DNA from 3 places in the Paenarthrobacter sp. NPDC018779 genome. Region 1 is predicted to be linked to each of the others. Evidence: predicted binding sites of a transcription regulator. Region 1 holds the regulator's gene; each other region holds the start of a gene.
The links. Region 1 encodes Rex, which represses fermentation and respiration genes when NADH is low (regulators of the CRP and FNR family bind a similar motif). Its sites were predicted from a motif close to CTTGTGAANNNNTTCACAAG; they were not measured.

Region 1 (4,616 bases):
ATCTGCTCCTCCGAAAGGTGATGTCCGCCGTCGTACTGAATGGCCACGCGCCGTTCCCGAAAACCAAGGTCCGCAGACGGCGAGAATGGATCGTTCAGGCGAAGTCGCACCTGCAAGTCCGGCTCCGCGATGCCAGCATCGAGCATTGCCAGTCGAAGCAGGGACTCAGTAGCGGAGTCGGCTCCGACGCGCATCAGATCCAGGGCTTCACGGGCGCGCACCACTCCTTGAAGATTCTTATGCCGTGCTATCAGCGCGCGAAGGTCATTGATTGATGCAAATGGGGTGTCCCGGCCTTCGAACTCGGGCCGGGGAACGCGAATGAGCTGATCGCCGACGCAAACGAGTTCCCTCAGGGGCAATTGGCGTGCCAAGTCCAGCCAAGTTCGGGGCCTGGTGCTCATCCACATGCCGTGTTCGAACTCGATTTCAGAGTCGTCGACAACTACCGTGTGTCCGATAACACCTCGCCGACGAACTGACGGTAGTTTCCGGGGCTTGCTGAGGTGTAACTCATTCGAATCGGCCAGCCATGGCGGCAAGTAAAGGCCTTGGAGCCGCGCCGCTGTTATGTGCGAAATCCAGGCGCCCGGACTCGCGGACGACAGGGACCGAGCCGCGGAGGCTAAATCGAACTCCCAGTCCGAAGGCCTGAAGATTCCCTGACTGACCCCCTCGATCGAACTCCGTTTCCAAAGCTGCCGCTTCCCTACGCCGAACGCCTTGGCTTGGTTGAGGGTAAATGGCGCCGAAGCCAGTGCCTGAGGAAAGGTCGAGGGTTTTTGCATACGGGCATTCTTGCCCAGAAGGCACCCTGCCTGCAGAAGTTATCCACAGGCCGCCGGGCGTTGGCCTCCCGTGGTGAGAGAGGGTGCGGCCGGTGGGGTGGTTCGGTGAGAGAGCGTCGGTGGGGAGGGGGTGTTTGGTGAGAGAGCGTCGGTCGGGAGGGGGTGTTTGGTGAGAGAGGGTTTTAGCGGGGGCTGCGGAAGCGGCTGAATCCGCGCCACAGGCCGTAGATGGCGCCGCCCACGGTTGCTGCCTTCAGTCCGAGGGTGGCTGCGCGGCGGCCCGAACGGAAGTCGTACACCGGCCAGTTGTTCTCGCGGGCGTGCCGGCGCAGGCGGGCATCCGGGTTGATGACCACGGGGTGGCCAACCAAAGTGAGCAAAGGGATGTCGTTGGCGGAGTCGCTGTAAGCCCAGCAGTGGTCCAGGTCCAGGCCCTCACGGTCCGCAACGAGCTGGACGGCCACAGCCTTCGCCGGGCCGTGCAGGATGTCGCCCACGAGCCTGCCCGTGTAGGTGCCGTTCTCGATCTCGCCGACGGTTCCCAGCGCGCCAGTCAAACCAAGCCGCGTGGAGATGACGGTAGCCACTTCGATGGGAGTGGCTGTGACGAGCCAGACTTTGCGGCCAACCCGCAAGTGCTGTTCGGCCAGTGCCTTGGTGCCGGGCCAGATCCGCGACTCGATCATCTCGTCGTAGACCTCTTCGCCCAGCGCTTTGATGTCGTCCACCGAAATGCCCGCAGCCAAGGTCAGCGCTGAGTCACGGACCGCATGGACATCTTCCATGTTCTCGCCACGCATCACGAACTTGAACTGCTTCCACGCGAAGCCCGCGGCCTGCGACAGCGTGAAGGCCTTGCGTTCGTACATTTTGCGGGCCACGTGGAAGAGGCTGGCGCCCTTCATCAGGGTGTTGTCGACGTCGAAGAAAGCAGCCTCGCCGGTGTGCTGCGGCACTTTGGCATCTGCGAGCACAGCGGCGTCCTTCTCGTCGGGCATGCCTTGAGTCTAGTCAATTGCAGGTGCCTCGCGCTTCGCGCGTCATGGTCGGCCGCCGCGTGGGTGCTGCCGCCGCAGCCGGTAACGTTGAGTCATGCCTATTCCCGACGTCGTCCTCCTCACCAAAGCCGACTGCCACCTATGCACCGCGGCGCGTGCCGCCGTCGAACGCGTTACCTCGGGCCTCGGCGTGCAGTGGAGCGAAACCTCGATCGACGGCGACGCCGCGCTCCGCGAGCGGTACGCCGAGGAGATTCCGGTGCTGTTGGTGGACGGTGTACAGCGCGACTTCTGGACCATCGATGAGCAGCGACTCACCCGTCTTTTGAAGAAAGCGCTGGAGGGCTAAGGGGCGCTGCCCACGCAAGGAAATGGCTTTTTGTTGAGCCCGGTCAAGAGCCATAGAGTGGAACAACAAGCGACGCAATGGAGAATACCGTGACTGCGCTGGAACCGTCACCGGAAGCAACAACCGGGGACAACGAACCTGCCGCCAAGCAGATCCCGCCCGCGGCTGTGGCCCGGATGACCCTCTATTTGCGTGCGCTCAACTCCCTCCTAGCCGAAGGCGTGGAACGCGTTTCCTCGGATGCGCTGGCTGAGGCCTCGGGCGTCAGCTCATCGACGCTCCGGAAGGACCTTTCCTACGTCGGCTCGTACGGAACCCGCGGAGTAGGGTACGAGGTCCAGTACTTGAGCCGGCACATCGCCGCTGCCCTCGGGCTGACACACGACTGGAAAGTGGCAATCGTCGGCGCCGGTAACCTCGGCAAGGCGCTGGCCCGGTACGGCGGCTTCGAATCCCGGGGCTTCGACGTGGTGGCCATTTTCGATGCCGACCCCATGGTGATCGGCAACGAGGTTGGCTGGCTCAGGGTCAGCGACTCCGCAGAACTTGAACGGGTCCTGGAGCGCACCCACACCAACATGGTGGTTTTGGCCCTCCCGGCGACGGTGGCCCAGGAAGTATGTGATCGCGTGATCGGGGCCGGAATCCGCAGCATCCTCAGCTTCGCCCCCGTGCTCCTCCAGGTACCCCCGCATGTCAACCTCCGCAAGGTGGACATGGCCACGGAACTACAGATCCTTGCCTACCACGCACAACGGGCGCAGACACCGGGCCAGGCCGTTTAGCCTTCGCCGGGTCCGCGCCCGTTGACGTTCTGTTTGGGTTTAGCGGCCGTACGGGTTGCCGAACGGCTGCTGCTTGCGGAAGTACGGTGCCGACGCCGGCAGGTACAGCATGACGATTGCCGCGACTCCCAGCAGGATCACCAGCAGCTGCAGGATGCCGTACGTGGCGCCGAACTGGAACAGGCCGGTCAGGCCAAGGACCGAGATGGCGGCGAAGACGGTACCGAGGATACGGGCCCAGTTCTTGCCCTTGCGGACAGGGAATGCCACCAGCGCATAAAGGCCGAGGGACACGATGGCGCCGATGATGGCACCAACGGTGATGACGCCCCTCATTCCTTCGAGGGAGCCCTCAGGGAACTCGGTGCCTTGGGCTGCTGCCTGCTGGACCATGGAGTTGATGAAGGCGTCCGAACCCGTAGTTGCCAGGAGCAGCGAGCTGATGGCCGAGAGGATTCCGGCGGCCACGATCATCCAGAAAGCGATGTTGACCATCTGGGGGACCGTGCTGGGGCCCGGCTGCTGGCTGGGCCAGTTGGTGTCCTGGCCGTACTGGGGTGCGGCCTGGCCGTAAGGCGATCCGGGCTGCTGGCCGTAGGGAGAGGGCTGTTGGCCGTACTGGGGAGCCTGCTGGCCGTATTGCGGCGCGGACTGCTGCCCGTACTGGGGAGCGTTCGGAGCCTGCTGGCCGTATTGCGGCGCGGACGGCTGGCCGTACTGCGGAGCATTGGGTTCGGACTGCTGTCCGTACTGTGGTGCCGAAGGCTGGGATCCCTGCTGCTCCGGAGTGGAGTCGCCCGGGTTTGACGGCGGGTAGGGAGGGTTGCTCATGGCATTCCTTTGCTTGGTCGACGGCTGATACTGCTGGGGTCAACAAGAACAAAGTGCCCCCACCATGGTTCTGAATCCACCGTACCCCCAGCCTCCCGGTGGTACGGAGGATCACACGCAGGAATTTCCCGCGTGTGGAGAAATCATCACGCAGGCGTACATGGCCGTACTCCTGCATGATGAAGGCCGCGGCCTCCGTTGGGAAGTCCGCGGCCTTCATCACCGCTGGTCTTAGTGCACGGCGTCTTAGTGCACGACGGCGGTACCCGGGTTCCGCGTCAGGCGGTGCCCTTGACTGCCTTGAACCAGAGCTGCGAGTTCGGGAGCCACATAAGGACGACGGCGACGGCGCTGACCAGGAAGCTGAACAGGTTGCCGCCGAGGCCCGAGCCGGCTGAACCCATGTTTGCCGCACCGAAAATGGCCAGTAGCAGGGAAACGCCGGCAATGATGGTCAGGGCCAGTCGGGCCCATTCCTTGCCCTCTTTCATCTTCATTGCCAGGACCACCTGGGCGGCCGCCACTGCAAGGGAGATGATCAGGAGGACCATGCCGATTGCCGCAATTCCCGGAGCGAAAGCGAACGCAGCGATCAGGGCGAAGAACCCAATCAGCCCGAACAGCAGGCCGAGCAGTCCCGAAATCACCCAGATGAAGTAGGACACCTTCAGTTCCGTAGGCAGCCCCTGGACTTTGAAGATGCCCGAGAAGCCGCCCTGGGGGAGGACATCGTTGAAGTTGCGCGGTCCGTCGGTGGGCATTTCGAAGTGGAAACCACCCTGCTGGCCCTGTCCAGGCTGGCCGGGACCCGGCTGCTGGTATCCCGGCTGCTGGTATGGGGGCTGCTGGTTTTGGCCTGGCTGCT
Region 2 (4,616 bases), on a different contig from region 1:
GAAATTCGGTTACAAATACGCCGAGTACATGCGGGCCGTGCCGCGCTATGTGGGCAACCCCGCGAGCAGACTTATGCGCGCCGATAAACCACAGTGATAGACGGTTCTGGGGATGGGGCTATTTGGTGAGAGAGGGATGGGGGATTGGGGTTATTCGGTGAGAGAGCGTTGGGGGTTGAGTTTGACGAGCTTCCACACCGATAACCGGCCCACCCCCGCCGCCAAAGCAATGGATAGGCTGAAAAGAGTTGCACCCCAGCTTGAGAAGCCGCCGAAGGGTACGCAGATCAAGGCGCCGGCTGCGAAGAACACGGCAACGTGAATCCACTGGTTTCGGACGCGGCGAAGTGCCCATCCCAGGACGGCCCCTACCGCGGTGCCGATGAATGCTGCGGGGATGGCCGCGTAGATGAAGAAGATCAATGCCCAACCCGGAGCCTGCGTGGTCAGCAGTGAACTGAAGACCACATAGGCAACCGGGACACCCACAGCGAGACTCTTGCCGGTCAAAATCACGCGGTCCCGAGGGTCGTACTGTGAGCACCGCGGCTCGGCTAAGCCCATCTCGTCGTCCCAGTCGTTCATGACTTTGCCGCCACAATCTCGTTGAGGGCGCCCGCCAAGGACGGGTGCTCAAAGGCAAACCCTGCGTCAAGCAACCTGCGTGGCTCCACCCAGCGGCTCTTCAAGACGAGCTCCGTCTCAGTGCGGATCATCACCGCGCCCAGCTCCAGCAACCACTTCGGCGTTGGAAGGCCGAACGGCATACCGAGGCTTTGTCGAACCAACGTCATCAGCTCTCGGTTGTCCACCGGATACGGCGACGCGGCATTGACAGGTCCAGAAAGCGCGGGCCGGTGGTGGATGAACAATACGGCCCGGAACAAGTCCTCCACATGGATCCAGCTGAACTTTTGTGTGCCTGGACCCATATGTCCGCCCAAACCACCGCGGGCCAGGTTCCGGAAAGGACCCATCACTCCGCCGTCCCCACCCAGGACAATCGCGATCCGCAGCGGCACTTTCCGAGTAGCCGGCACCACAGCCGCGGCCAGTTCGTCCTCCCATGCACGGGCCACGGACACGGAGAATCCCCGGCCAAGTTCGCCGGACATCTCCGATTGCGGCCGATCCTTAGCATGCCGGTAGATGGTTCCTGTGCTTGCGTTGATCCACGTCCGCGGGGGTTCGCCGCAATTGGACAACGCCACCCCCAATGACCGCGTCGTCAAGACCCGCGAATCGAGGATCTCCCGGCGGTTCCGATCGTTGTAACGGCAGTTCACGGTCCGTCCGGCGAGGTTCACCAGCAGCTCGGCGCCGTTCAGCACGCGGGTCATGCCGCCGTCGTCGTTCCATTGCGCGTCAGCCCAAGCATCGCGACCAATGGTTCGCACCTGCCACCCCTCCTCAACGAACCGCCGCCGAAAGTAGCTGCCGATGAACCCCGAAGCGCCAGCGAGCACCACCGTCCGTGTCATGAGTCTTCCCTGACGTTGCGGACCAAGCCGAGGACGTCGTCGAACACCTTGCTGACACCCGGAATTTTCGCCAGCGACAGCCCGCGGGCCACCAGCGGCGCCGCGCCGTCAATCAGTTTGCGCGTGCGGCGCTGGCCCTCGGATGTGTCGTAAACCCAGAACAGCGCGATCCCCATGTAGGCGAGCCACAACAGTTCGGGCAGGTCGGCGCGCAGCTTTTTCGCGACGGCGGGTGAGGAACCGTCGACGGCGGAGCGGAAGATCGCGAGCGAAGCGTCCCGGGCGGCGCTGGACGCCTCGCCGAACGGATTGACGGGTGACGTCGGCCGGATCGCCGTCGCGATGAAATCGGAACCGAACTGGTGGTACGGCGCCATGACGTCGATGCCGCTGTGCAGCACTGCTTTTAGTCGTCCGGCCAGGTCCTGGACGCCTTCGAGGGTTTTCGCGGCCGCGATGGCGTGCTCGTCCTGGACTTGGATGTAGAGCTCCTGGACCAGCTCATCCTTGGAGGAGAAGTAGTAATAGGCGTTGCCGACGGACACCCCGGCCTCCTGGGCGATGGCGCGCATAGTGGTCTTCTCGAAGCCGATCTCGCGGAACATTTTCAGGGCGACGCTGGCGACGAGTTGTCTGGTCTGCTCACTCTTGGCTGCCATGGGATATCCCTCACTGGATTTTGAACGTGTTCAAGAATGAGTATTGCACTGTTTATGAACGTGTTCAAAACTGGCAGTGAGAGAGGATCGGTGGGGAGGGGGTGGTTTGGTGAGAGAGGATCGGCGGGGGAGGGGTGGTTTGGTGAGAGAGGATCGGCGGGGGAGGGGTGGTTTGGTGAGAGAGGATCGGGGAGGTGGGAGAATGTAGCTGGTGTCGGGCCGGATGCCCCACCAAACACAGTGCTAATACAGCGGGGCGGCCTCGAAACGAGCGCCTGCGCGAACCACTACGAACGGATGACCCATGCCCTCGCCCTCAGGCTCCAGCACGTTGAGCAAACCAGCTCCCCGCTTTGCCTCTATCGGATCCCCCTACTTCGGCATCATGCTGGCGGTCATGGCCGTGGTGCTGATCCTGTCCAACATCGGTGCCTCCAAGGGGGTGGTGCTCGGCCCGATCATCACCGACGGCGGGTTCTTCCTGTTCCCGCTGGCCTACATCCTGGGCGACGTGATGAGTGAGGTGTACGGGTTCAAGGTTGCCCGCAAAGCCATCATCACGTCCTTTGCGCTGAGCGTGTTCGCATCCCTCTGCTACTGGGTGATCATCATCCTGCCCGGTTTCAACGATGAGTACGGCACGGCCAAGCAAGCTGCCATCGAGGGCGCCTTGGGTCCGGTGCCGCAGATCGTGCTGGCCTCCCTGCTCGCGTTCCTGGCCGGCCAGACCATCAACTCCTGGATCCTCGTGAAGATGAAGGAACGCACCGGAGAGAAGACCCTGTGGGCCCGGCTCATGGGTTCCTCTGTGGTGGGCGAATTCGTGGACACGCTGATCTTCTGCAGCATCGCTGCCTCGGTGATCGGCATCTCGGATGCAGGCTCGTTCGTCAATTACGTCCTGGTGGGCTTCGTCTACAAGACCGCCGTCGAGTTCATCTTCGTGCCCATCACCGTGCTCGTAGTGGGTTGGATCAAGAAGCGCGAGCCGAGCTACGGAGTAGTCGCAGCGTAAGCCCACGCCGGGTTCGCTGGAACGGTGCCCAGTCGCTGGAAGTTTCCCAGCCTCCAAGCACGTTTCCGGCGAACCCGGCGCCCAACAAAGGCTACGAGTAGTACCGCCCCAACGTTTCGGCCTTGAACTCGAAGAAGTCCCCGGACTCGATGGCCAAACGGGCGTCGTCCACCATCTTCACCACGAACCGCTCATTGTGGATGGAGATGAGCGTGGCCGAGAGCATCTCCTTGGCCTTGAACAAGTGGTGGATGTAGGCGCGCGAGTAGTTCAAGCACGCGTAGCAGTCGCAGCCTTCCTGCAGCGGCCCGAAGTCCTTCTTGTACTTCGCTCCGGACAGGTTGAACCGGCCGTACGGGGTGTAGAACGCGGAGTTCCTGGCAACGCGGGTGGGGGAGACACAGTCGAAGGTGTCCGCGCCGTTTTCGATGGCCGTGAAAATGTCGTCCGGCTCGGAGATGCCCAGCAGGTGCCGCGGCTTGTCCTCGGGAAGTTCCTCGTTGCACCAGCGCACGATCGTTCCCAGGTTCTCCTTCTCCAAGGCACCGCCGATTCCGTAGCCGTCGAAAGGCATGGCTCCGAGGTCCCGGCAGGCCTTGCGCCGGAGGTCTTCATACTGGGCACCCTGAATCACGCCGAACAACGCCTGGTACGGCCTGCCCACGCGGGAGGCCGTCAAGGAGAAATGCTCGTCCAGGCAACGCAGAGCCCACAAGCGCGTGCGTTCCAACGACTCTTCCTGGTACGCCCGCGAGTTCTGCAGCGTGGTGAGCTCGTCGAAGGCAAACATGATGTCCGCGCCGATCTGGTGCTGCACCTGCATGGAAATCTCGGGGGAGAACCTGTGCTTGTCTCCGTTGAGGTGGGACTTGAACCAGACACCGTCGTCGTCGATGTGCGCCAGGCGTTCCTTGCCTGGTGCCACGGCGTCATCCGGGCCGGAAGTATCCACATTTTTCATGTCGATGACCTTCTTGAACCCGGAGCCGAGACTCATCACCTGGAATCCGCCGGAGTCGGTGAAGGTAGGGCCGGACCAGTTCATGAACGCGCCGAGGCCTCCCGCGGCGTCGAGGATCTCGGGACCGGGCTGCAGGTACAGGTGATAGGCATTGGCCAGAACGGCCTGCGCGCCGAGGTCCGCGATGGACTCCGGCAGCACGGCCTTGACGGTGGCCTTGGTTCCGACGGCGATGAACGCCGGTGTCTGGATGGTTCCGTGCGGCGTGGTGATGGTTCCGGTCCTGCCAACGAACTCGCCGCCGTTGGCGTCCACCAAAGCGTCCGACGGCGACGACGTTTCAGTCAGTCGCTGGCCCACCGAGAAGGAGAACCCGGAGGCAGGATCGGAAACGGCGGACGGAACGGATGAGGGCGAAGACACGGAAGCTGGCACGCTACCAAGTGTGCCAGCTTTACCGCGGGTAACTTGCCCGGCAGACCCGGGAGGGCCCGGCAGCA
Region 3 (4,616 bases), on a different contig from region 1:
CCCGGCGTATCGGTCAACCCATCCACATACCCCTTGTCAGTGGTGGTCGTGCCAGCCGCTGAGTTCTTCGAAGATGGGGACGTCTTCCGCGGTCAGGTTCCAGTACTCCTCGCTCCTGGTAACGGATGAGGCATCCGGCTTGTACGGGGGACTGGTGAAGGAAAGGTGCGGCCTTTCCCAGGCCACGTCGCGCCGGACCACGCGGGCGGGTGAACCCACGGCGATGACGTTGTTGGGGATGGTTCCTGTCACCACGCTGCGGAACCCGATCACCGAGCCGTCGCCCACGCGTGCGCCGCCCAGGGCCACCGCCTGGCCCCCAAACCATACGTGATTGCCAATGACAACGTCCCGTGCAGGGTTGACGCGCCGGCCGGTGGCCACATCGAAGATGGGATGCCCATCGTCGGTCCGGAATTGGTTGCTGCTGGCGATCATGACGTCGTCACCGAACGTGACGGCGGCTCCCTCCACGGCGCTGACCACGGCGACGCTGGTGGTGGTGAGGTCTGCGCCTGTGCGTACCGTTGCATCCTGGCCGATTCGGACGTTCATGCTGAACGGAGACTTGTTGCTGGGACCGATGATGAGCGTGCCGTTGTCGCAGTCGAAAACGGCCTGCAGCTTGGCGATCCGGGCGCCTTCCGCGACGATGATGCGGTTGTTCCTGCCTCGAAAGGTCACCGCGATGCCGGTTTCGATGGGCCTTGAACACTCGATGCTGTTCCCGGACCCATCGCCGTGGTCTGCCAGTATTGAGAGTTTGTTCACCTTCGCAGCGTACCGGGAGCATTTTGTGGCCCTGAACGCGGCGTTGCCTAGACCGGGACGAGCCTGACGTCCCGGCTGGCCGCATTGATGGTGATGTCCAAGGACTTCACGTCAAGGGGGACGGTGGCCAGGTGGCGCAGGTACAAGGTGCCCCCTACGGGCACAACGTGGTGGCGTGCCGATTCACCGATCACCGATTCCACGGCTGTACCTGCGGGTGCCGAGACCGTAGCCGTCAGTTCACGTGTTGAGCCCGGAATGTTCTGCCGGTACTGCGGATAGGGGATGGATTCCGCGAAGGGGTTACCTGAACCAGTGACCAGGATGTTGTCCCGGTGCGTACTTGAGGCGTCTGCCGTGCCCAGCCCTGATGCCGTCAAAACCAACAGCGAACCCTGGTCCCTTTGTTCCACGAGATAGTCCAGAATGGCGGTGAACGCCTCCATGGACTGCCGGTCTTTGACGCCAAGGTTGTTGGCGTGCCACATCATGACGATGCCGGTCCTCCACTCCCGCGCCCGGTCCACTAATGCCGTTGCCCGAGCTGTCTCCGTGTACAGGTCCAGGCTGTAATGGTTCTGCCCGTCCCGCAGCACGCCATCCAGGGGCCTGTAATAGCTGTCAGGGAAATACCCGGAGGCCAGGGCGTGGAAGTCGTTGATCAGCCTGCCGGCAAAGGTTCCAGCCCAGGCTGCCACGGTCCTGGAAGGCATATGGCCGTCATAACGGATGCTGGAACCACCCGGGGGAGCGAAGCAGTCGATCGGCAGGCGAGGCAGGAAACGGCGCAGATCCCGCAGTGCCCCCACGATTTCCTGGTGCAGGGCGTCGTCTCCGGACGCGTCCTTGTGGGTGGCGCCATGGTTCCACACCTCGCCGCCGTGCTGCAGGCAGTAATGCTGGATGTTCTGCCAGGTATCGCTTTCGGTGGGCACAGTACCGATCCGTTGCGTGGTGGTGACCCGGGTGAACGGCAGGCTGCGCTCGACCAGGAGCGGCAGCACCTTGTCCCTGAAGTCGCGTGCGCCGTCGTCGAAACGCAGGGCCACGGCACCCCGGCCGCCGGTGCCGATGCGGCCGCCCTTTCGGGCCAGGAGCGCTTGGCGGAGCAGCTCGCGACGCACTGGATGATTCACACCGGGGAGTCTACGGGACACCCGTGTGAGTGATTTCACGCATCCGGGCGGCGACTGCGCCGGGTTCCCGCCCTAGAATGGTTACTGAACGTAGAAGTTCTGCCGCCGGGTCTGCGTTCGCAGCCGGCGGATTTTCTTTGCTCTCGTTCAAGGCGCCGTGGGTGGACCGAAGCCCGCAGCGCATGTGCCGCAGGACTACTCCGGGCGGCCGACGCCATCTGCATACGAAGACGTATGTGGTTGACCCAAGGAAGGTAGTTCTGTGAGCCAGACGTCAGATTCTTGTCTTGATAAGTGGATGGGCCGGGAGGCCCTAGCCGAGGCCATGATTCCGGTGATCGGCCGGCTGTACCGGGAAAACAACGTGGTCACCAGCATCCACGGCCGGAGCCTGATCAACAAGTCCACCATGAACATCCTGAAGGCCCACCGCTTCGCCCGCCGGATGAGCAATACAGAGCTGCTGCTCGAAGAGACCGCGCCCCTGCTGAACGCCTTGGCTGAGCTGGAGCTCGGCGCTGCCGCGATCGACATCGCCCGCCTGACCGAAAAGTACCGCGCAGAGAACGGCTCTGTTTCCCTGGACGAGTTCCTTCGCGCGGAGCTGGCTGACGTTGTGGGCAAGCGCGGCGCCGATGACCGCACCAGCACCGACGTCGTCCTCTATGGCTTTGGCCGCATCGGCCGCCTCCTCGCCCGCCTCCTGATCGAAAAGGCAGGCGGCGGACACGGGCTGCGCCTCCGGGCGATCGTTGTGCGCAAGGGTGCCGAGAATGACCTCGTCAAGCGTGCCAGCCTGCTGCGCCGCGATTCCGTCCATGGTTCCTTCGAAGGCACCATCCGGGTGGACGAGGAAGCCAACACCATCACGGCCAACGGCGTGCAGATCCAGGTGATCTACTCTGACAACCCCGCCACGGTTGACTACACCGCATTCGGCATCAAGGACGCACTGGTGGTGGACAACACCGGCCGCTGGCGCGACGCCGATGGTCTCTCCCAGCACCTGCAGAGCAAGGGTGTTGCGCGCGTCCTCCTGACCGCTCCCGGCAAGGGCGACCTCAAGAACATCGTGCACGGCATCAACCAGGCCGACATTACCGACGAGGACAAGATCGTCACCGCCGCCTCCTGCACCACCAACGCCATCACCCCCGTGCTGAAGGCCCTGAACGACAAGTTCGGGATCATCCACGGGCACGTCGAGACCGTGCACTCGTTCACGAACGACCAGAACCTGATCGACAACTTCCACAAGGGCGACCGCCGCGGACGCTCCGCTGCCCTGAACATGGTGATCACGGAGACAGGCGCCGCCAAGGCCGTAGCCAAGGCCCTCCCCGAATTGCAGGGGAAGCTGACGGGCAACGCCATCCGCGTTCCCACGCCGGATGTGTCCATGGCCATCCTCAACCTCAACCTCGCCAACGGCACCACGCGTGACGAAGTGAACGACTACCTCCGCGAGATGTCCCTGCACTCGCCGCTGCGCAAGCAGATCGACTACATCGATTCGCCGGATGTGGTTTCCACGGACTTCGTAGGGTCCCGCCGGGCTGGCATCGTGGACGGGCTTGCTACGATTTCCAACGATAAGAACCTGGTTGTCTACGTCTGGTACGACAACGAGTTCGGTTACTCCTGCCAGGTTGTCCGCGTGATGGAGGAGATGGCAGGGGTCAACCCGCCGTCGTTCCCCGCCCGCGACATCGTGGCCCCCATCGCGGTGCTTGAGGCAGCCAACGCCTAAGCCAAAGTGTTACCTGGGTTTCCCGGCTGGGTTACTGGAATCAGCCGGGAAACCTGCTCACAATGGGGTCATGGAAAATGAATCTACGTTGGAGCACGAAACCACGCTTGAACACGCCTTGGACGTGGCCAAGGCCAACCACAAGCAGGCACAAAAACTGCTGGACCAGGCCGTCGCGGCCAATGCTGCCGGCGATGTCACGGACGAGCGCGTTGAGCAATTGCGGGGTCTCCTGGCAGTGGCAGCCGAAGACCTGCAGCGTGTGATGCGCGAGCAATAGGCCAGCCATCCTCCATCCACAGTGTGACTCTCCCTGCACACTGTGGACAGCGGCTTCGTTGTCGGTGCCTTGTCCTACGCTCGAAGGGCAACGTATACCCCGACTGAACGGAGCCCCTTGAGTATCACGTGGTCTGCCTACAAGCGTGCCCGCCGTCGGTCCCGGCAAGCCTGGACCATCCTGGGACTGCTGGCCGCCACCGTCGTAGGTGGACTTTCCTGGTTTTTCACCGCCGGGCAGTTCGATGCTGTGGGCCCATGGGTCGCCGGCCCTACGGAGGCGCCCGTCTTTGATGCCGCCTGGATGAAGCCGCTGCCGGGGGCCGTCCGCGTCCCGGCCCGGAAAGCGTCGGAGGTCCTTGACCAGCTCGAAGTGAAGGGCAGGTCGTCGAAGAGTGACTATGACCGCACCGCGTTCGGTCCGGCCTGGCTGGATGTTGACCGCAACGGGTGCGACACCAGGAACGATATCCTCCGCCGCGATCTCGCGGGCGTCGAGTTTACCAATGGATCCACCTGCAAAATCGCCGCGGGGGAAATCCAGGAGCCGTACACTGGCGCCTCTGTTTCGTTCCGGAGGGGCCAGGACACCAGTTCACTCCTCCAGATCGACCATGTGGTGGCATTGGCCGACGCCTGGCAGAAGGGGGCCAAGCAGTTGTCTGCGCAGCAACGCCAGA

Region 2: a site for Rex is predicted at 2,192-2,211, ahead of ACH488_RS09325 (queuosine precursor transporter). Genes of this name have one in related genera too.
Region 3: a site for Rex is predicted at 1,930-1,949, ahead of ACH488_RS00120 (glyceraldehyde-3-phosphate dehydrogenase). Genes of this name have one in related genera too.

Annotation. Positions count from the first base shown of each region.
Region 1 covers NZ_JBIRZS010000017.1:19,691-24,306, reverse strand. Annotated here, with positions in the region: gene ACH488_RS16230 (endonuclease domain-containing protein) at 1-788, opposite strand, end outside; gene ACH488_RS16225 (HAD family hydrolase) at 971-1,786, opposite strand; gene ACH488_RS16220 (glutaredoxin family protein) at 1,881-2,135, shown strand; gene ACH488_RS16215 (redox-sensing transcriptional repressor Rex) at 2,213-2,920, shown strand; gene ACH488_RS16210 (hypothetical protein) at 2,960-3,751, opposite strand; gene ACH488_RS16205 (hypothetical protein) at 4,030-4,616, opposite strand, start outside.
Region 2 covers NZ_JBIRZS010000006.1:96,763-101,378, forward strand. Annotated here, with positions in the region: gene ACH488_RS09305 (methyltransferase family protein) at 1-97, shown strand, start outside; gene ACH488_RS09310 (hypothetical protein) at 151-585, opposite strand; gene ACH488_RS09315 (TIGR01777 family oxidoreductase) at 582-1,481, opposite strand; gene ACH488_RS09320 (TetR/AcrR family transcriptional regulator) at 1,478-2,140, opposite strand; gene ACH488_RS09325 (queuosine precursor transporter) at 2,445-3,155, shown strand; gene tgt (tRNA guanosine(34) transglycosylase Tgt) at 3,247-4,551, opposite strand.
Region 3 covers NZ_JBIRZS010000001.1:17,964-22,579, forward strand. Annotated here, with positions in the region: RNA gene rnpB (RNase P RNA component class A) at 1-25, shown strand, start outside; gene ACH488_RS00110 (acyltransferase) at 37-771, opposite strand; gene ACH488_RS00115 (polysaccharide deacetylase family protein) at 819-1,907, opposite strand; gene ACH488_RS00120 (glyceraldehyde-3-phosphate dehydrogenase) at 2,170-3,657, shown strand; gene ACH488_RS00125 (hypothetical protein) at 3,728-3,937, shown strand; gene ACH488_RS00130 (HNH endonuclease family protein) at 4,055-4,616, shown strand, end outside.